Regions from separate parts of the Embleya sp. NPDC008237 genome, predicted to be linked through region 2. Evidence: riboswitches for the same ligand, from Rfam matches in the RefSeq annotation. Region 2 holds a riboswitch; each other region holds the start of a gene.
What was found. A riboswitch is a leader RNA that binds a small molecule or an ion and turns the genes downstream of it on or off. The one in region 2 is predicted to bind cyclic di-AMP.

Region 1: it holds a riboswitch for cyclic di-AMP, as region 2 does, so the genes downstream of both, ACFZBU_RS44090 (transglycosylase family protein) here and ACFZBU_RS15205 (transglycosylase family protein) in region 2, are expected to answer to the same signal.
Region 3: it holds a riboswitch for cyclic di-AMP, as region 2 does, so the genes downstream of both, ACFZBU_RS24005 (NlpC/P60 family protein) here and ACFZBU_RS15205 (transglycosylase family protein) in region 2, are expected to answer to the same signal.
Region 4: it holds a riboswitch for cyclic di-AMP, as region 2 does, so the genes downstream of both, ACFZBU_RS36885 (transglycosylase family protein) here and ACFZBU_RS15205 (transglycosylase family protein) in region 2, are expected to answer to the same signal.

What each region holds. Positions count from the first base shown of each region.
Region 1 is NZ_JBIBGL010000028.1:74,537-79,841, reverse strand. Features, by position in the region: gene ACFZBU_RS44100 (SDR family NAD(P)-dependent oxidoreductase) at 1-549, opposite strand, end outside; gene ACFZBU_RS44095 (DUF6421 family protein) at 671-2,059, opposite strand; gene ACFZBU_RS44090 (transglycosylase family protein) at 2,616-3,359, opposite strand; cyclic di-AMP (ydaO/yuaA leader) riboswitch at 3,360-3,551, opposite strand; gene ACFZBU_RS44085 (EthD family reductase) at 3,746-4,081, opposite strand; gene ACFZBU_RS44080 (phosphoenolpyruvate hydrolase family protein) at 4,175-4,999, opposite strand; gene ACFZBU_RS44075 (Tm-1-like ATP-binding domain-containing protein) at 5,001-5,305, opposite strand, start outside.
Region 2 is NZ_JBIBGL010000005.1:326,416-331,720, forward strand. Features, by position in the region: gene ACFZBU_RS15195 (FAD-binding oxidoreductase) at 1-648, shown strand, start outside; gene ACFZBU_RS15200 ((Fe-S)-binding protein) at 645-1,832, shown strand; cyclic di-AMP (ydaO/yuaA leader) riboswitch at 2,278-2,511, shown strand; gene ACFZBU_RS15205 (transglycosylase family protein) at 2,544-3,821, shown strand; gene ACFZBU_RS15210 (glycerophosphodiester phosphodiesterase family protein) at 4,024-5,088, opposite strand; gene ACFZBU_RS15215 (MarR family winged helix-turn-helix transcriptional regulator) at 5,294-5,305, opposite strand, start outside.
Region 3 is NZ_JBIBGL010000009.1:175,360-180,664, reverse strand. Features, by position in the region: gene ACFZBU_RS24010 (ROK family protein) at 1-659, shown strand, start outside; gene ACFZBU_RS24005 (NlpC/P60 family protein) at 1,224-2,204, opposite strand; cyclic di-AMP (ydaO/yuaA leader) riboswitch at 2,211-2,405, opposite strand; gene ACFZBU_RS24000 (LLM class F420-dependent oxidoreductase) at 2,856-3,821, opposite strand; gene ACFZBU_RS23995 (TMEM165/GDT1 family protein) at 4,018-4,602, opposite strand; gene ACFZBU_RS23990 (TetR/AcrR family transcriptional regulator) at 4,864-5,305, opposite strand, start outside.
Region 4 is NZ_JBIBGL010000018.1:55,740-61,044, forward strand. Features, by position in the region: gene ACFZBU_RS36880 (PIG-L family deacetylase) at 1-318, shown strand, start outside; gene ACFZBU_RS36885 (transglycosylase family protein) at 557-1,891, opposite strand; cyclic di-AMP (ydaO/yuaA leader) riboswitch at 1,896-2,117, opposite strand; gene galE (UDP-glucose 4-epimerase GalE) at 2,542-3,510, opposite strand; gene rfbC (dTDP-4-dehydrorhamnose 3,5-epimerase) at 3,644-4,252, opposite strand; gene rfbA (glucose-1-phosphate thymidylyltransferase RfbA) at 4,298-5,194, opposite strand; gene rfbB (dTDP-glucose 4,6-dehydratase) at 5,248-5,305, shown strand, end outside.

The DNA.
Region 1 (5,305 bases), on a different contig from region 2:
CTTGACCACCAGGATGGTGGCCGCCGCCTCGGTCTCGGCGAACGCGTCGGCGAGTGCGAGCGTCCAGGTCTCCGCGGCCGCCTTGGCCGCCGCGTAACCGGCGTTGCCCTGGGTCGGCTGCCCGGCCGCCGCCGCGGAGATCAACACGAACCGCCCGCGCGGACTGCGGGCGAGCGCCTCGTGGAAGGCCAGGCTGGTGTGTTGCACGGTACGCACGAGCAGGTCGTGCAGGAAGGCCCAGTCGTCGAGCGAGTTGTCGCCGAACTTCTTGCCCCCGCGCCACCCGCCGACCAGGTGCACGAGCCCGTCCACGCGCCCGTGCTCGTGCTCGACGTCCGCCGCCCACCGGCGGGTGGCGGCCGCGTCGAGCAGGTCGACCACCGCGCCGTGTGTACCGGGCGCGGCGTCCACGCTCTCCTGCAACCGCCCGGCGTCCGCATCCGCGCCGTACACGTGCGCACCGGCCCGGGCCAGCCGCGCGAGCACCGCGCGCCCGGTCGGCCCACCCGCGCCCGCGACCGCGATCACCGCACCGTCGAGACCGTTCATCACACCGACTCCTCGTTCACCGTGCTGTTCGCCTCACCCTGCCGAAACTCGCCGCGCCCGCTCCGCGGGCCCCGCGACGTCGTCGCGCGCACCCGCGCCGGGGCCGGGCGCGCCGTACCGGTCACGACGCCGCGACCGCCCGCTCCGTCGGGACCTCCGCGAGGCCCTGCACCGGGCTGTCCGCGGTGATTCCCTTGGTCGAGGCGATCACGTCGCGCAGTCGCCGGTTGAGCGCCTCGTAGAACATGCTCAGCGGGAACTCGTCCGGCAGCACCGCATCCACGAGCGCCTTCGGCGGCCCGTCCATCGGCAGCGCGCCGGGCCCCTTCGCCCACACCGAACCGGGGTGCGGCGGCACGTACGCGGCGACCAGCGCGTAGCCGGCCAGCCAGTGGCCGACCTTCGAACGATCCACACCCGCGCGGTAGAGCCGGTCCACCTCGTCGTAGAGCCCGAGCACCGCGTCGGTGATCCGGTCCCAGTCCACGGTGAGCCGGTTGTCCGCCCACTCGACCACACCCGCGCGGTGCAGGTAGGCGAACAGCAGTTGCCCGCCCAGGCCGTCGTAGTTGCGCACCCGACCTCCGGTGACCGGGAAGCGGAACAGCCGGTCGAAGATGACCGCGAACTGCACCCGGCGCGCGGTCGACACACCCTCGGCGGCCAGCGTGACCGCCTCGCGGAACGCGGTCAGGTCGCACCGCAGTTCCTCCAGCGCGTACATCCAAAACGGCATCCGCTGCTTGATCATGAACGGGTCGAACGGCATGGGACCGCGCATGTGGCTGCGGTCGTGGATCAGGTCCCACAACACGAACGCGTCCTGGGCGAGCTGCTGGCTCTCCACCAAGTCCACGGCATCCTGCGGAAGTTCCAGGCCGAGTGTCTGCGATGCGGCGGTTGCCACCCGGCGGAAGCGGGCCGCCTCGCGGTCGCAGAAGATGCCGCCCCACGTGTACGTGGGCACCTCGCGCACGGCCACGGTCTCCGGGAAGAGCACCGCCGAGTCGGTGTCGTAGCCGTCGGTGAAGTCGACGAACGCGATCGGCACGAACATCGCGTTGTCGTAGCGCCCGGCCTCCAGGTCGGCCAGCCACTGGGGCCACACCACGCGCAGCAGCACGGCCTCGACATTGCGGGTCGGGTTGCCGTTCTGGGTGGTCATCGGGAACACCACGAGGTGCTCCAGGCCGTCGCGCCGATCCTGTTCCGGGCGGAACGCGACGAGCGAGTCGAGGAAGTCGGGACGGCCGAAGTCCTCCGCGGACCAACGCCGAAAATCGGCCACGACCGCGTCGAGGTACGCCTCGTCGTGCGGGAACAGCGGAGCGAGCCCGGTGATCGACGAGGTGATCTCGGCGACCAGCGCCCGGGCGGACGCATGCCCCGATGGCTCGATCGAACCGTCCTTGGCCTGCAACGGACGCAGGTCGGCGACGGATCGTTTGAGTTCGAGCCACAGCGGGTGATCGACGGCGGTACGGACGGCTACGCGGGTCATGTTCGACATGGAACCCTCTCAGGAGAAAGCAGGAACCACGGTCAGGTGAACCTATGTCAAAAGATTTTAACGCCGCAAGGCCCTTTCGAACGCAATCTTATCGTCGTGGGTACGTTTTGCCCGAATAAGTTGAGATTGAGACCTGGCTCTCGGTGCCCGCATCGGCGCACCCGTGAAATCGAGGACCCGCACCTGCCGGAAGACACGGGATTCGGCCGGCCCGGCCGGCCACGCCCGTGGCCATCGACCGTCGATCCGCCGGTTCCCTATGGCCTGCCCTGCTGAACGGAATGCTGATTCCGCATGGTGGAACGGTCGGCCCGGCGATGCCCCGGATCCGCCTCCACTCCCACTGCCCGATCCGGCGATCCCGTATGTCTCGGCCCGATGCCCGCGGCCCGATGCCCGCGGCCCGATGCCCGCGGCCCGATGCCCGCGGCCCGATGCCCGCGGCACCATGCCCGCGGCCCGCCGACCGACCCCGGCCCCGCCGCCCCGACCCCGGTCGCGACACGGGCGTAGGCCCCGCCGAAGTACTCGGCGGGGCCTACGTCGTGACGCTGGATCAGATGGCGAGCTGGGTGCCCACGCCGATCACGTTCGGGTTGCCCCCGATGACGCCCGCGTTGGCGGCGTACAGGGCCTTGTAGCCACCCTTGACGCCGAGCTTGGCGGCGACCTCGGACAGCGTGTCACCGGCCTTGACGGTGTAGGTGCCGGAGCCCGACGCCTGCTTGGTCGCGGCCGACTTCGGCGCGGCCGACTTCGGCGCGTCCTGCTTCGGCTGCACCCGGACCTTCGGCGCGTTGCCGTCGGAGGTCTTCGGCGCGTTCTCGGTCACGGACTCGGCCTTGGGTGCGGCCTTCGGCTCGACCTTGCTCTTGGTCTTGCCGGTGGTCGACGAGTCGGCTGTGGCGGAGGCGTTGCCGCCCTTGCCCAGACCGGCCTTCTGCGAGCAGACCGGCCAGGCGCCCGGACCCTGGCTCGCCAGGACCCGCTCGGCGACCGCGATCTGCTGGTCCTTGGTCGCCTGCGCGGCGCTGGAGGCGTACTGGCTGCCGCCGAACGCGTTCCAGGTGCTCGGGGTGAACTGCAGACCGCCGGAGAAGCCGTTGCCCGTGTTGATGCTCCAGTTGCCGGTGCTCTCACACTGGGCGACCGCGTCCCACGTGGACGAGGACGCGGCGTTCGCGCTGCCCGCCATGCCCACGAGGGGGAGGACGAGACCCGCACCGGCGGCGACGGCGATGCCGGCGCGACGGCCACGAGAGAGCGAGCGAACGGGAGCGGTGATGGCACGGAAGGTCATTGATTACCTCGTCGGGCGCCTGCGAAGTTAGCTGTCGGGTTCGGACGATTGGCCCGGCCTCGCCTGGAACAGGCATGGCTTCACCCCAGACATCGACATGGCCGATGCCGGCACTTACTCGGTTCCCCCGCTCCTGCCGCCAGTCGATATCGACTGCATCCCTCGGGCGGCGGCAGGATTCGGCGTACCGCCCGGGGAGTCCGCTTGTGCGAACAACCACGAAGCTACGCACCGCTCCGCCGGGTTGGCAAACATTTCGGGTGATTTGTGAGGTCCCCCATAGGGAGGAATAACACTGATTTGCCCGATTTGTCGCCATCCCTGCAGGTCACGGTGCCGGCGTCGACGGTGCGCGGCCGCGTGGTCACCCGTGCTTCAGCGACGAGCTATTCCGTCGCGGGCAGCTCCACAGGTACGACTACCCGTTCCTCGTCCCAAAGGAACGTCGCACCGCCGGTCGCGAAATTGGCGACATCGGCGACCGTGGCCCGCCCCTCCGGCGAATCCAGGGTCGCCTCGATACCCGCGCGAGACGGCGCGTACAGGCCGACCACCAGGTAATAGGGCGGCTGCGCGCCGGACGGGTCCGGTTCGCATTTGCCGATGGTCCAGCCGGTCAGCCCCGGCATGGTGCGGGCGAGCGGCACGTGCTTCTCCCAGTAATAGGCGTCGAACGCCGCCGGGTCCTCGGGGTGGCCATACAGCACGGTCAGCTTGTACACGCCGACTCCTCACGGTCGTGTGGTGGATGTGCTTCCTGCCGTTGGTGCCTGTGCGTCCGGCGTGTGGTGCCCGGATGGGTCCGGCGCGGTGCGCTACCGAAGGGCGATGTTCTTGAACGCCCGCGCCTGGTCGGTGATGGCCACCTCGGTGGGCAGCCGTTCCATGCTGGAGGCGCCGAAGAAGCCCACCACGCCGGTGGTGTGGGCCAGCACGTACGCGGCGTCCTCGGGTTCGGCGATCGGCCCGCCGTGGCACAGCACCAGCACGTCGGGGTTCACCTCCGCCGCCGCGTCGCGCATCTGCTGCACCCGCTCCACCGCCTGGTCGAGCGTGACCGCGGTGGTCGCGCCGATGCTGCCCTTGGTGGTCAGGCCCAGGTGCGGGACCAGGATGTCGGCGCCCGCCGCGGCCATCGCGCGGGCCTGCTCGGGGTCGAAGACGTAAGGGGCGGTGAGCAGACCGCGCTCGGCGGCCAGCCGGATCATCTCCACCTCCAGGTCGTAGCCCATCCCGGTCTCCTCCAGGTTCTGCCGGAAGACGCCGTCGAACAGGCCGACCGTGGGGAAGTTCTGCACACCCGCGAAGCCCATCGCGGCGAGCTGGTCCAGGAAGTGCGGCATGATCCGGAACGGATCGGTGCCGCACACGCCCGCCAGGACCGGAGTGCCCTGGACCACCGGCAGCACCTCGCCCGCCATCTCGACCACGATCGCGTTGGCGTCGCCGTAGGGCAGCAGTCCGGCGAGCGAACCCCGACCGGCCATCCGGTAGCGGCCCGAGTTGTAGATGATGATCAGGTCCACGCCGCCGGCCTCGGCGCACTTGGCCGACAGTCCCGTGCCCGCGCCCGCGCCGATCACGACGCCGCCCTGCTCGACCGTCCTGTGCAGTCGGCCCCGCGCCTCGCGTCCGTTCATCTCAGTCCACGCGTCCCTTCGTGATCATCTCGTGCAGTCGATCCGCCGCCGCCGTGGCGAACTTCGGATCGTTGATGTCCGTCGCCGCCTCGTGCACCTCGACGGAGCTGCCCGCGAGCCCGGCCCGCAGCTCGTCGAACAGCGCCTTGTCGGCGACGGAATCGTAGAAGGGCGCGCCCTCGACGTCGATCGCCGAGACCCCGTGCAGGGGCAGGTAGAGCGCGGTGGGACCGGTCGCGGCAACCAGCTTGGCGGCGATCCGCCGGCCCAGTTCGGCGTTCTCCGCGGGGGTGGTGCGCATCAGCG
Region 2 (5,305 bases):
GTTCCCGCGACCCTGGAGTTCCTGGACCGGCGCTGCATCGGCGCGGTCGAGGACTTCGCCCACCTGGGCCTGCGTACGGACGCGGGCGCACTGTTGTTGTTCGGCGACGACGGCGCTCCGGACGCGGTGCGCCGCGACCTGGCCCGGATGGCCGACCTGTGCGACCGGGCCGGCGCAAGCGAGTGGACCCTGGCCGAGGACGTCGCCGGCGCCGAGGCGCTGCTCACCGCGCGCCGCTGTTCGCTGCCCGCGCTGTCCCGACTCGGCTCGCTCACCATCCTGGAGGACGCCACCGTCCCGCGCCCGCGGATCGCCGAGATGGTCGACCGGATCGACGCCATCGCGGACCGGCACGCGGTCACCATCGCCACCTTCGGCCACGCCGGCGACGGCAATCTGCACCCGACCTGCGTGGTGGCCGACCCGCAGGACACCGAGTCGATCGAGCGTGCCCACGCCGCCTTCGACGACATCTTCCGCACCGCGATCGAACTGGGCGGCACGATCACCGGAGAACACGGCGTCGGCGCCGCCAAGCTGCCCCACCTGCGGGCCCAGCTCGGCGACGAGCAACTGGATCTGCTGCGCCGGATCAAGTCCGCCTTCGATCCCGCCCGCATCCTCAATCCCGGAAAGCTCGGCTCATGACCGGTGTGTTCGATCCCGAGGAACTCTCCCGCTGCATCTCCTGCGGCTTCTGTCTGCCCGCGTGCCCGACCTACGCCGAGACCGGGGACGAGGCGTCCTCGCCGCGCGGCCGGATCAACCTGATGCGCGCCCTGGAGACCGGCCGTCTGGACGCCGACGACCCGACCCTGCTCGAACAGTCCTCGGCCTGCCTGGGCTGCCGGGCCTGCGAACCGGTCTGTCCCGCCGGCGTCCCGTACGGCTCGCTGCTCGAACAATGGCGCGAGCACCAGTGGCGCGGCCGGCGCAGGCCGCCGCTCGCCCGGCTGCTGACCGTCGTGGTGAGCATGCCACCGGTGGTGCGAGTCATGGGATGGGGGCGCTTCGTGCTGCCGGCCGGGAGGGCGAAACACGATCCGGCGAGGTCCGGACGAAGGGCCGAGCGGGCCGCGGCGGCACCGCCGGCGTCCTCCGTGTCCGGCACCTCCGCACCCGCGCCCGCCCCCGACACGGGTGCGGGTGCCTCGCTCATGCTCGGTTGTTTCGAACGGGCCATGTTCCCCAAGGTCGCCCGCGCCGCACGCACCCTGCTGCCCGGCCTCGCGGTACCCGACGACCAGGGTTGCTGCGGCGCGCTGCACGCGCACAACGGCGAGCTGAAGAAGGGACGCGTGCTCGCCCGCCGGCTGGGCGAGCGGCTGCCCGGCCGGATCGTCACCACCTCCGGCGGCTGCGCCGCGCACCTGGCCGACGTCATCGGCCGTGATCGGGTCGCCGAACTCTCCGAGGCGATCGACCCGGCCACGCTCACCGCGCATGCGCCGGCCGGGCACCGGATCAAGGTCACCCTCCAGGACTCGTGCCACCTGCGCAACGGCCTGAGCGTCTGGCGCGAGCCGCGGGCGTTGCTCGCGCGGGTGGCCGACTTCGTGGAGACCCCGGGCGCCGCCGAATGTTGCGGTGCGGCCGGCACGTACGCCCTGCTGCGGCCGGCCGCGTCCCGACGCATCCTCGACCGCAAGCTCGACGCGATCGAGGCGACCGGCGCCGACGTCGTGATCGCGGTCAACCCCGGCTGTCTGCGCCAACTGCGCACCGGCCTGCGTCGGCGCGGGTCGCGGGTGCGCGCGATGCACCTCGCCGAGTTCCTCACCGCATTCCACGCGCCGCCGACCCCCGCGACCGGCGACCCGATGGCGGGCTGAGGCCAGGGGAGCCGGGGCCCGATGCGGCGCACGCAACTTCATAGGGGGAGCCGCGTGCGCCGTACCCGGTCCGGGCTCCCGCCGCCGGCCCGATGCGGCAGGCACGAGAGACACCAGGCTCGACCTGAAGAAGCACCGGACATACAGGGGTAATTCGGACAATACTTTGATGGCGCATGACGCACGTCACATCGCGCATACCGTTCGTCAGGAACTCGCACGCACCGTGAACCGAGTTTCCCGGATTCTCACCCGCCGTGATTCCCCGGACGACGGTGAGTGAGCTTTTTGGGCACAATGCGTACGGAGTTCGGGACTTTAAGTCCCGTTATTCCACCCTTAAGACCCGATTCTTCGGTTTCGGCGAATCGTGATGTTTGGTTCCGCGCCGGGGGTGTGCGTAGCTTGGTGCTTCGCCACACCGGTCCGGTGCTCGGCGAAATGGTCTCCCGGTTCGCCGAATCCTGCCGCCGGAGCGAGGCCACGGTACGAAACCCGAAAGGCAGGAGCGGGGGAACCAAGTGGAATGCCGTCCCGGGCGTCTGTGACACAGGCGCCCATGCGGACGGCTTGGGGTGAAGCCGTGCCCGTCCCTCTCATTCGAGGGTCGAACACGGCCGGGCGAGACTCTCCAGCCCGAATCCGACAGCTCACTTCGTAGGCGTGGGAGAAGGAAAAATCTTCGTGCAGTCGTTCATCACCCCTGCCCGCATGCCCAAGAAGACGCGCCTCGCGCTGACCCTCGGCATGGCCGGCGCCATCGTCGCCGCCCCGCTGATCACCGGTATCGCAACCGCCAACGCCGCCTCGGTCTCCACCTGGGACAAGGTCGCCATGGGCGAGAGCTCGGGCAACTGGCACATCAACACCGGCAACGGTTTCTACGGTGGCCTGCAGTTCACCCAGAGCACCTGGAACGAGTTCGGCGGTCAGCAGTACGCCCCGCGCGCCGACCTGGCCACCAAGGACCAGCAGATCGCCATCGCCGAGAAGGTCCTGGCCGTGCAGGGCCCCGGCGCCTGGCCGAACACCTCCGGCCCGGCGGGTCTGACCAAGGGCGGCGCCAAGCCCGCCGTCTCGCCGACCACCAAGTCCTCCGGCTCGGCCAAGACCTCGATCAAGGTCGCCCCCAAGGTCGCCGAGAAGCCGGTCGAGTCCAAGCCGGCGACCGCCGCCGCCCCGAAGATCGAGGTCGTCCCGGCCGCCGCGAAGCCCGCGTCGACCACCACCTCGTACTCCGTGGTCAAGGGTGACACCCTGTCCAAGATCGCCGCCGACAAGGACATCGCAGGTGGTTGGCACAAGCTGTACGCCGACAACCGCTCCGTGATCGGTGGCAACCCGAACCTCATCAAGGTCGGCCAGAAGCTCTCGCTGTCCGGCAAGGCCAAGGCGTCCGCCGCCACCGCCACCGCCGCCGCCAAGGTCGAGGTCGCGCCGAAGGCCGCGCCCAAGACCGAGACCGTCGCCGAGACCAAGCCCTCGGCGTCGGTGAAGGTCGCGCCGAAGACCACGGTCAAGGAGAAGGCCCCGGTCGCCGCCAAGGCGTCCTCCGCCAAGGCCGGCAGCACCGCGGTCAACGCGTCCGGCTACGTCGCTCCGGTGAGCGGCTCGCTGGGCACCGCGTTCGGCGTCGGCGGCAAGATGTGGTCCAGCGGCAGCCACACCGGCCAGGACTTCGTGGCCTCCACCGGCACCCCGGTGAAGGCGATCACCTCGGGCACCGTGGTCAAGGCCGGCAACGGCGGCGCCTACGGCAACGAGATCGTGATCAAGCACGCGGACGGCAAGTACTCGCAGTACGCGCACCTGTCCAGCATCGGCGTGCGCGCCGGTGCCACGGTGAGCACCGGTCAGCAGATCGGCCTCTCCGGTGCGACCGGCAACGTGACCGGCCCGCACCTGCACTTCGAGATCCGCACCACCCCGAACTACGGCAGCGGCATCAACCCCGTCAGCTACCTGCGCGCGCACGGCGTCAACCTCTGATCCGAGCGTCACTCAGGCAGTAACCGCACGGCGACAGCCACTCTGCGGTAGCCGTACAAGGGCCGGGCCCGTCGACCACGCGTCGACGGGCCCGGCCCACGTGCGCGTCCGCACCCCTGCGGACGCCGAGACCCCGGCGGACCGCCAAGCCCCGCGGACGCCGAGATCCCCGCGCACGCCGAAGCCCCGCGGGCCGGGTCGATCAGCCGCGTGCCGGGTACCGCTTGGGCAGCGGCAGTCCGCGTGCGGCCAGCAACTCCCGTGCCCGATCGGGGTAGTCGGTGATCAGACCGTCCACGCCGGCGTCCATCAGCTCGGCCATGGTCGCCGGGTCGTCGATGGTCCACGGCACGACCTTGATGCCCCTCGCATGCGCCTGGGCGACCATCTCCCGGGTCACGTAAGGGCGGTAGTCCGGGTCGGTGACCTTGCCGTTCTGCGGGAAGCCGTGCACGGGCGAGAACGTGGTGGCGCCGAACGAGGCGATCGCGCGCAGCGGATCGCCGCCGAAGTCGTCGATGTCCAGGCCGCCCAGCCAGGGCGAGGCGCCGGGCTTGCCGACCTGGAGGAAGTCGTAGTTGGTCAACGCGACCAGCGGCAGCCGCGGTTCGACCTCTCGCATGCGCTTGAGCGCGCCCCAGTCGAAGCTTTGGATGGTGACCTGGCGCAACAGCCCGGCCCGGCGCACCTCGCGCGCCACGGTCTGCACGAACTGCTCGCGCGGCGCGGTCTCCTGCGGCGCGCCCGCCTCGACCTTGGTCTCCACGTTGAGCTTCACGCCGCGCGCGTGCCGGCGCTCGACCAGGTCGAACACCTCGGTGAGCAGCGGCATTCGGGCGCCCGGCGAGGTGGTCTGCGCGGGGAAGCCGGGGAACTGCCGCGACCCGCAGTCCAGGGTGCGGATCTGGGCCAGGCTGAGCGTGTTGACGTACTTGCCGACGTAGGGGAACTCCGGGTCGCCGGCCCGCACCGGTTCGGTGTCGGCACACTTGCGCCCGTCGACCCTGCGGTCGTGGGTGACCACGGCGCGGCCGTCCTCGGTGATCTGCACGTCCAGTTCGAGGGTGGACACGCCCAGGTCCAAGCCTTTGGCGAAGGACGCGAGCGTGCTCTCCACGGTCAGCCCGAGTCCGCCTCGGTGCGCCTGGAGGTCGAAGGACTTGCGGTGGTGACCGCCGTGGCGGTCCGCCGCGGCGGCCGCTCCCGGGGCGGCGACGATGGCGGCCCCGGCCAGGACCGCGGCCGTGACGGTCTTCCATCCGGACATGGACGTCTCCTTCTCGCTCCGGTCGACGACGATCGACCGTCGACGCCCACACCCTGGCCCGCGCAACGTGATGCGCGGGGAGTCGGGCCGTGGCGTTCCGGCGAAGAAGAGACGAAGCGGAGGCGAAGTCGCCCACCGGGGCGGCGCCGACCAACCGCCGATGCGATCCGCCCGAGAACCGAAGTCGAGGCGCCCGCAGGGCCGTTCAGCAGCCCAT
Region 3 (5,305 bases), on a different contig from region 2:
CCTTGGCCGCGACGTTGTGCGAGGGGCTGGGCCTGGACCCCGAACGGGTGGCCGTCGGCAACGACGGCAAGGCCGCCGCACTCGCCGAATCCCGCTGGGGCGCACTGCGGGGCGCGGACCCGGCGATCCTGCTCACGGCCGGCACCGGGATCGCCGCCGCGATCGTGCTGGGCGGGCGCGTCCTGGCCGGCGCGCACGGGGCGGCGGGCGAAATCGGCTACCTGCTGCGTGGTCGCGCCGACACCGGCTTCGGCGCGGGACGCGCACCCCTGGAGGAGTACGCCTCCGGCATCGGACTGGGCACGCGAGGCAGCGAACTGCTCGGCCGCGAGGTGGACGCCGCCGCGCTGTTCGCCGACCCGGACCCGCGGGTGCGCGCGCTGGTCGACGAGGCGTTGGACGAACTGGCCGTGCACGTGGCCAACTTGGCGATCACGCTGGACGCGGAGCGGATCGCGGTCACGGGCGGCCTGATGCGCTCCGCTTCGCGGGTGCTGGCCGCGCTTCGGGCGCGGGTGCGGGTGGGGGTGCCGTTTCCGCCCACGGTGGTGCGGGCGCGGTTCCTGCAGGATGCGGCGCTTCGGGGGGCTCTCTCGCTGGCTGCGGAACTGTTGCCTCGCCTCCCGGGCGCGTGGGCCTCGAACGCGGGCCGCGCTTGAACGCCTCGGCCTCATACGCACGTTGGGCCGGGCTGGGTTCGCCTCATGCGCCGGCGGGGCTGGTTGGCCTCAAACGCCGGCCGGGCTGGGTTCGCCTCATGCGCCGGCGGGGCTGAGTGGCCTCAAACGCCGGCCGGGCTGGGTTCGCCTCAAGCGCCGGCGAGGCTGGTTGGCCTCAAGCGCCGGCCGGGCTGGGTTCGCCTCAAGCACCGGCGGGGCTGAGTGGCCTCAAACGCCGGCCGGGCTGGGTTCGCCTCAAGCACCGGCGAGGCTGAGTGGCCTCAAGCGCCGGCGGGGCTGGGTGGGTTCGTGTGGGTTGGTGGTTGGGAACGGACCTGGTGGTCGTTGTGTTTGTCCGGTCGTCGACGAGTGCGCGACTTGGTTGGTGGCTGCTTCGGGTTCGGGACTCGCGGTGCTTGTGTGATGGGGCTTGAGGTTGCGCGGACCTGGCGGGGGATGTGGGGGCGGCGCCGTGCTCTCCGACCGTCGTCGGGGGGCACGGCGCCGGAAGGGCGTCCCACTGTGCGGTTGTGCTACTGCGGCCGACGGTTGTCGGCGGGGTGATCAGACCGGGCGGGTGGCGCCGGCGATCGGCATGGTGCTGATCGAGGCGATCTCGACCGGCTTGCGCGGGTTGGCGGCGTGCACCATCTTGCCGTCGCCGATGTAGATGCCGACGTGGCTGATGCCCGAGTAGAAGAACACCAGGTCGCCGGGCTGCAGGTTGGCGACCGACACGTGCGGGTCGGCGGCGAACTGGTCGTTGGTCACGCGCGGCAGCGAGATGCCCGCGGACTTGTAGGCAGCCTGGACCAGGCCCGAGCAGTCGTACGCGTTCGGGCCGGTGGCGCCGTACACGTAGGGCTTGCCGATCTGCGCCTTGGCGAAGGCCACGGCCTGGGCGGCCTTGCTGCTCGACGCGGTGGACGAGCCGCCGGTCGGCGCCTGGTTGCCCTTCGAGCCGCCGGTGGCGGGCTTGGCGGGGGCCTTGGCGGCGGGCTTGACCGACACCCCGGCCGACGGCTTGCTCGTCGGCTTGGTGGTGGTCTTGCCGGGGGTGACGGTGGTCTTCGGCTGCACCTTGATGCTCGGCTGGGCCGGAGCGGCCTTGGACAGCACGGGCGCGGCGCCGGTCAGCCGGAGGGTCTGGCCGATCTGGATCAGGTCCGGGCCGGACACGAGCACGTCGCGGTTGAGCTCGTACAGGCTCTGCCAGCCGCCGGTGACCTGGTTGGCCCGGGCGAGCCCGAACAGCGTGTCGCCGGCCTTGACCACGTAGCCGGCCTTGTCGGCGGGGACGGCGGTTTCCTGCGCGGCGGGCGCGGCCTGGACCGGAGCGCTCTCGACCGCGGCGGTCGGAGTCGCCGACAGGACGGCGGAGGCGCCGGAGGTGGGCTGCTCGGAGGTGGAGGGGGCTTGTGCCTGAGCCGTACCGGCAGTGGCGACCGGGATTACGACACCCATGCCGGCGATGCCCACCGCCGCGACGAAGCGGCGGACGTTGGCGGGGCGAGCGGCGCGGTGGCGAGCGTTTGCGGACAGCATGAAATGGGGTCCTCTCCTGTCGCCTACGAGGTGAGCTGTCGGATTCGGACTGGAGCAGCCCGGTCGCGCAACACGCGACTTCACCCCTAGCCGTCACCGGAACGATCCCGGCCACGGCGATCCACCTGGTTCCCCCGCTCCCGTCGGATTCTTCGATGTAGACCTCCCGCTGCCGGCGACGGGATTCGGCGTACCGGCGACAGGGTTCACCCGAAAGGTGAATCGGCGAGAAAGGTAGGCAATGCCGATGCCGGATCACAACCGAAACGCCGACTTTGCCTCCGGCGTAAAGGCGGAATAAAGGCGACATCTCACCCGGACTCGGCGCGGCGCACCGGTGATGACGAGGGGATATCTCGGAGAGTGGCGTGATCGTCCGGTCACGGAAAATAGTCGAAACTCATGCCGGGGCGCGGGAAATGAATTACCACGCGAAGTCGGCTTAGTAATTTATGTCCGTTTTATCCATGCGGCCTACATCACATTTCGGACGGTTCGATCGAAGGGACATGCCGGACATGCCGGCGATCGAACGATCCACCCAACCCCACCCGCCCCACCCCACGCGCACGTCCGCCGATCGCCGAAACCACGGAGCGGGGGCGCCGACCTCGCGCCCCCGCTCCGTCCCGCTTCCGCAGTCCCAACCCGTCACAACTCCCGCAGTGCCGCCAAGAGCTTGTCCTGAGCCCAGTCCAGGAAGGCGTGCTGCGTCTCGCCGCCGATCTGGACGAGCGCGACCTCGGTGAACCCCGCCTCCACGTACGGGCGCACCGCGTCGACGAAGGCGCCCACGTCGTCGCCGCACGGAATCGACTCGGCCACGTCCTCCGGCCGGACGAACTGCGTGGCGCCCGCGAAGCCGGCGGTGCCCGGAAGCTCGGAGTTGACCTTCCACCCGCCCCCGAACCAGCGGAACTGCTCGTGCGCCCGCGCGATCGCGGCGTCCCGGTCGGGGTCGTAGCTCACCGGCAGCTGGCCCACCCGGGGCTTGCCCGCGCCGCCGTGCCGATCGAATTCGGCCAACAACTCACCCTTGGGCTCGGTCGCGATGACCAGGTCGGCCAGTTGCCCGGCCAGTGCGCAGCTCTGCGCGCCGGAGACCGCGATGCCGATCGGCGGCGGTCGATCCGGCAGGTCCCACAACTTGGCGGACTCGACGTCGAAGTGTGTGCCGTGATGATCGACATAGCCGCCCGCGAACAGGGCCCGGATGATCTGCACCGCCTCGCCGAGCATCTCCTGCCGTACGTCCGCCGCCGGCCACCCGCCACCGATCACGTGCTCGTTCAGGTTCTCGCCGGAGCCGAGTCCCAGCCGGAAGCGCCCGTCCGACAACAACTGCACGGTGGCGGCCTTCTGCGCCACCACCGCCGGGTGGTACCGCATCGTCGGACACGTCACGTACGTCATCAACGGAATCCGCGACGTGGCCTGGGCCGCCGCGCCCAGCACGCTCCAGGCGTACGGCGCGTGGCCCTGCGCATCCAGCCATGGGAAGTAGTGGTCCGAGGTCACCGAGAAGTCGAAGCCGACCCGCTCCGCGTGCACCACGTGCTCGACGAGATCCTTGGGTCCGGCCTGTTCGGTCATCATCGTGTAGCCGATTTTCACCATGGGACGCGGGTGCCCGAGCGGCACGGCGGAAAACCGCCCTTGCGGCTCCCGCCTCCGCGACGCCCGTCCCCGCGACGCCCGCGGCTCCGGCACTCGCCGGGCACCGGCCGAGCATCCGACGAGCACCGGACGAGCACCGGACGAGCACCGGACGAGCAGCCGGCGGGCATCCGCCGCCCGGGCCGCCCGGGTCAGGTCAGCCCGTGAACACCTCGACCACCGACCAGATCGCCAGCCCGAGCATGCACACGCCGCCGATCCGCTGCACCGTCCGGAGGGGGACCCGCTTGGCGATGAATCGCCCCGCCAGCAGGGCCAGTGCGGAGACCGACATCAGCGCCGCGGCCGAGCCGATCGCGGTGGACCAGGTGCCGTTGGTGGCCGCCAGGTTGGCGGTGGTGATCTGGGTCAGATCGCCCCATTCGCTGATGAACACGGCCGTGAACGCGGTCGAGAAGACCGGCCAAAAACCGGTCACGGTCTTGCCCGCGGTGTCCTCGTCGTCGTCGCCGGCCCCGCCGCGCAGCAGCATGAAGGCGCCGAAGCCGAACAGCGCGGCGGAGACGAGTTCGACGATCCAGCCGGGGAGCAGGCCCAGCAGTCCGCCCGCGCCGACGGCGATGGCGACGTGCACGACGAACGCGGTCGAGGTGCCGAACCAGACGAACAGCGGCCGCATGCGGGTGCCCATGGCCAGCGATGCGAACATCGTCTTGTCCGGGAGTTCGGCGAGGAAGATGAGCCCGAAGGCGGTCAGGATCGCCAGAGGGTCGAGGTGCATCCGGGTGGCTTTCTGCGAGAGCCGGGCCTCCGGGTCTTCACGAAGGCGCCGCTCGGCGACCGGAGGACCACTCGGCCCGGCACGACGGGTGCACCCGCGAAGAACGCGGATGCGTCGATACCTGGCCGAAGGTCTCGCCCGCCCGCATCGAGCACGGGCCCGGCCACCGGGAGTCCGAGGACTCCAGCATGTCGACGACCGGTTCGCGGGGCTACTCCCCTTCGCTGTCGCCGACCCTACCGCACCGCGCCCCCCGCCCGGCTACGGCGCGGCCGCCCCCAGGACCCTGTCCAGCGACCAGCGCAGCTGCTCCTCGTCCAGGGCCGTGTCCAGCGTGAGCACCTGCAACATCGTGCCGTCCAGGACCGCCAGCGCCGCTGCCGCCGCCCGCCGCCCGACCCGGCCGGCGAGGAAGTCGCCGACCCCCTCGACCCACGCCACCGCGAAACCGCGCAGTTGCGGGCTGCGGGCCGCCGCCAGGTACAACTCGTACTCGACCAGCGCGCGCGAACGGTCCGCGAGGTATTCGGCGGTGAGCGCCGTGAGCACCCCCGGCAGGTCCTCGGCGTCGTGGGCCCGCCGCACCCACTCCTCCAGCAGCGCCACCGTCTCCGCCGACGCGTGCGCGAGCGCCGCGCCGACCAGGTCGTCGAGCGTCGCGAAGTAGTACGTGGTCGCCCCCAGCGGGACGCCGGCCCGGGAC
Region 4 (5,305 bases), on a different contig from region 2:
GCGCACCGGCGGGCCGGCACGGCGGAGATCGCGAGTGTGGTCGAAGTCGGGCCCGGCGCCTGGACGCCGGGTGATCCGCGCACCGCGGGCGTGGGTCACGAGGCGCTGTACCCGCTGCGCCGGCCGGACGGCACGACGGCCGTCTGCACCCGGGACGCCGAGGGCCGTCCGGTCGTGGTGGGCGCGGCCGGGCCGCCGATCGTGCTCGACGAACACGCGGTCGCGGTCGGTCCCACCGGCGCGACGGACGGCGCCGGACAGCCGGTGGTTCTGTGGCTCGGACCGGACGGGGCGCTGCGCACCGCACGGCTTTCCTGACGATGTTGCGGGCGGCGCCCGGCCGTTCCGACGGGACGCCGTGCGCGGTACGGCCGGCTACGACGGGGGGCTGTGCACCATGCGGCCCACTCGACGGCACGTCGGGCACCTCTCGGCCGTCCCGACGCTACGATCCGGCCCGCCGTGGGCGGCACCCGCGCGGACACCCGCCCGAACATGCGAACGGCGGGCGCTCCCCGAAGGGAACGCCCGCCGGACGGCGCGGGAGAGCGGTGGATCAGACGCTGACGCCGTGGCTGCGCAGCCAGGTCATCGGGTTGACCGCGGAGCCGTAGTTCGGCGTGGTGCGGACCTCGAAGTGCAGGTGCGGGCCGGTCACGTTGCCGGTCGCGCCGGAGAGCGCGATCTTCTGGCCGGTCTGCACCTTCATCCCGGCCTTGACCGAGATCGAGGAAAGGTGCGCGTACTGGGTGTACTTGCCGTCCGCGTGCCGGATGACGACCTCGTTGCCGTACGCGCCGCCCCAGCCGGCCGACACGACGGTGCCCGAGGTGACCGCGCGCACCGTGGTGCCGGTCGAGACCGCGAAGTCCTGGCCGGTGTGGCTGCCGCTGGACCAGCGCGAGCCGCCGGCGCCGAAGCTCGACGTGAGCGTGGCGCCGGAGACCGGGGCGACGTAGGCGCCGGAGGCCTTCTCGGTGCTCGCGGAGGGCTTGGCGTCGCTCTTGGCGGCCTCGGTCTTGACCGAGGTCTTCGGCGCGGCCGGCTTGGTCTCCACCTTCGGCGCGGCCTTGGGGGTCTCCGGCTTCTGCACCTCGACCTTGGGCGCGGCGGCCTCGGTCTTGGCGGTGGTCGGCGCGGCCTTGCCGTCGACCGTGAGCTTTTGGCCCGGGAAGATCAGGTCGGGGTTCTCGCCGACCACGCTCTTGTTGGCCTCGTACAGCTTCGGCCAACCGCCGGGCACGTGCGCGGCGCCGGCGATCTTCGAGAGCGTGTCGCCGGCGACCACGACGTAGGACGACGTGGCGGCGGAGTCCGACGTGGCGACCGGCTCGGTCTTCGGGGTCTCGGTCTTGGGAGCCTCGGCCTTGGGGGCCTCGGACTTGACCTCGATCTTGGGCGCGGCGACCGTCTTCTTCGGGGTCTCGGCCTTGGGAGTCTCGGTCTTGGGCGCCGTCTTCGGCGCGGTCTTGCCGGCCGAGGAGCCGGTGTCGACGTCGGGGGTGGCGCCCCCTCGGGTCAGGCCCGCCTTGACCGAGCACACCGGCCAGGCACCGGGGCCCTGGCTCTTGAGCACCTTCTCGGCTATCGCGATCTGCTGGCCCTTGGTCGCCTTGTCGGCCCGCGCGGCGTACTGCGTGCCGCCGAACTCGTTCCAGGTGCTCTGGGTGAACTGCAGGCCACCGTAGAAGCCGTTGCCGGTGTTGATCTGCCAGTTGCCCGTGCTCTCGCACTGGGCGACCTTGTCCCAGGTGCTCACGGAGGCGGCCTGGGCCGTGCCCGCGCCGATGATCGGCATGGCGACGCCGACTCCGGCGACACCCGCCGCGGCGATCAGACGCGTGGTCCTACTGGTGCTGCGACGGCGATGACGCCCGGTTCCGGACAGCATTGCTGGATCCTCTCCCACGCCTACGAGGTGAGCTGTCGGATTCGGGCCGGAGATCGATAGCCCGGCCACATCCCGAAGGACGTGGCTTCACCCCAAGCCGTTCGCGGCGTCCGATCGTTTCGATCGGGGCCGTTCGCGGCGGTTCACCTGTGGTTCCCCCGCTCCTGTCGTGTGGTGCTCGTCAGCCTCCCGAACGGCCGGCGACAGGATTCGGCGTACCGGCGATCGGGGTCCGTGTGGGATACGGACGGATCGAACGCTAAGCAGGCTCGGACGTAGATCACAAGTCCGTGTCGGATAGAGGTCGAATATCCGATTTGCGGATGAGCGCAATGTAGATGATCCCTTACGGAAAGGACCGCAGTTGGCGTTCCGTGCCGGATCCATCGGATTTGCGTGACAGTGGTTCCCGGTTGCGGTGCATGCAGATGGTCCGGAAACGATCACCTACGTCCCGCTCGTCACATCGGCATCGCGCGTAGCGTCGCGCGGAAACGCCCATGCCCATCGCGGTGCATGCCCGCACCCGCGCCGGGCGTGATTCACCCCACAGGCTATATGCCGCATGTCCGACTTGTCCCAAGCGACTTCACGCCCGCCGACTCGACCCGAGCGGCCCATCGACTCGGCGCCGTGCGCTCCGCCGCCGCTCAGCCGCGCAGCGCCTGCCACCCGGCCCACGTGCTCTGCACCATGTCCGACGTGCCGCGCCGGGCCTTCCAGGCCAGCTCGGTGGTGATCAGGTCGGCGCTCGCGACCACCCGGGCGGGGTCGCCCGCGCGTCGCGGGTGGACCTCCGGCGCGATGTCGCGCAATCCGGTGACCTCGCCGATGAGTTCCACCATCTCGCGCACCGACGTGCCCTCGCCGCGACCCACGTTCAGCACCAGGCGCGCGTCCGGGTCGCTCGCGAGTCGACGGGTGGCGGCCACGTGCGCCTCGGCCAGGTCCAGCACGTGGATGAAGTCGCGCACGCACGTGCCGTCCGGCGTGTCGTAGTCGTCCCCGAAGATCACCGGCGCCTGATCGGCCGTCAACTTCTCCAGGACCATCGGCACGAGGTTGGACACACCCCTGTCCGCGAGTTCCGGCGCGCCCGCGCCCGCGACGTTGAAGTAGCGCAACGAGGCGTACGAGATCCCGTGGGCGCGCGCGGTGGCTCCGATCATCCACTCGCCGACGAGCTTGCTCTCGCCGTACGGGTTGATCGGCGCGCACGGGGTGTCCTCGTCGACGAGCTCGACGTCGGGCATGCCGTACACGGCGGCGCTGGAGGAGAACACGATCCGGGTGACGTCGGCTTCGACCATGGCCGCCAGCAGGGTGCGCAGACCCTCGACGTTCTCCTCGTAGTAGAAGAGGGGGCGCGCGACCGATTCGGGGACCTGCTTCCTGCCCGCGATGTGCACCACGCCGTCCACCGCGTGCGCCCGGAAGACCTCGTCGAGCAGCACCCGATCCAGCACCGAGCCGACCACCAGGGGCACCCCCTCGGGCACCCGCTCGCGCGTGCCCGAGGACAGGTCGTCCACCACGACCACGTCCTCGCCGACCGCGAGCAGCGCCCGCACGACATGCGTCCCGATGTATCCGGCACCGCCGGTGACAAGCCACTTCATGTCCCGACCCTACCCAGCCGAACGGTGCCGGGCCGGTTCGCCGACCGTGGCGCCCGTACCGACCGAGGGCCCACGGCCGAGCCCATGCTCGGCCGTGGGCCCTCGGCAGGCGACCGGACGCCGATACCCCCGACTACGCGGAGCCGCGGCCCAACATGTCGGTGAACCGGCGGCATTCGGCGTAGTCGGGCAACATGCCGGCGTCGATCGCCTGCGCGAGCGAGGGGGCGGCCAGGTCCCGTGCGGACAACTGCGCCGCACCCTCCGTCGGCCAGTCGATGGCGAGATCCGGGTCGAGCGGATGCACGGCGTGCTCGCGCGCGGGTGCGTAGGACTCGGAACACAGATAGCTGAGCGTGGCGTCGTCCGTCAGCGCGCAGAAGCCGTGCCCGAGACCCTCGCCGATGTACAGCGCATGCCGCTCGGTGTCGTCCAGACGCACCCCCTCCCAAGTGCCGAACGTCGGGGATCCCACCCGTAGGTCGACCACGACGTCCAGTACGGCACCGCGTACGCACGTCACGAACTTCGCCTGGCCCGGGGGCACGTCGGCGAAGTGCACGCCACGCACCACGTCGCGTGCCGACACCGACATGTTGGCCTGCGCGAGCCGGAGCGGGTGACCCACGTGTTCGGCCATCAGATCGAAGCGGTACCACTCCATGAACATGCCGCGGGAGTCGCCGTGCTGCTGGGGCGTGATCTCCCAGGCGCCCTCGATCGAGAGGGGGTGGAACTTCATGTACGTGTCCTTGTCCATCGAATCCGGAGGCGGTCGGGCCCGAGCTCAGTCGAATTCGGCTCGCGGGGCGATGCCGTCGCCGTAGATCGGCAGGTCGAGCAGATACTTCCCGTAGCCGCTCTTGAGCAACGGCTGGGCGAGCGCCTTCAACTGCGTGTCGTCGATGAAGCCGGCCCGCCAGGCGGCCTCCTCGACGCAGCCGATCTTCATGCCTTGGCGCTCCTCGATGACGCGGACGAACTCCGCCGCGTGCACCAGTGAGGCGAAGGTGCCGGTGTCCAACCACGCGGTGCCGCGATCGAGGACGGTCACCATCAGCTCGTCGCGTTCGAGGTAGGCCGCGTTGATGCCGGTGATCTCCAACTCGCCTCGGGCACTCGGCTCGAGGCCCTTGGCGATCTCGACGACTCGATGATCGTAGAAGTACAGCCCGGGAACCGCGTAGCGGGACTTCGGCTGCTCGGGCTTTTCCTCGATGGAGCGCACCACGCCGTCGGCGTCGAACTCGACCACGCCGTACGCGGTGGGGTCGGCAACCGGATAGGCGAACACCCGCCCCCCGGCGACGTCCGCGCAGGTGCGCAACTGTCGACCCAGGCCCACGCCGTGAAAGATGTTGTCGCCCAGGATCAAGGCGACGGGTCCGTCACCGATGAAATCCTCGCCGAGCAGGAAGGCTTGCGCGATCCCGTCCGGACTTGCCTGTTCGACATACTCGATCCGCATGCCCAGGCGCGAGCCGTCGCCGAGCAACCGTCGAAATTGTGGTTGGTCCTCCGGAGTGGTGATGACCAGGACTTCACGAATGCCGGCCATGATCAGAGTCGACAGCGGATAGTAGATCATCGGCTTGTCGAAGACCGGCATGAGCTGCTTCGATACGGCTTGAGTGATGGGCCAGAGTCGGGAGCCGGTGCCGCCCGCGAGAAGGATGCCGCGCATGCGAACACCATAGGCTGTGTGGCTTGCCGACCGGTCGCTAGACTCCTGTGCCCATGAGGATTCTGATCACCGGTGGAGCCGGATTCATCGGCTCCGAGTTCGTTCGAAATC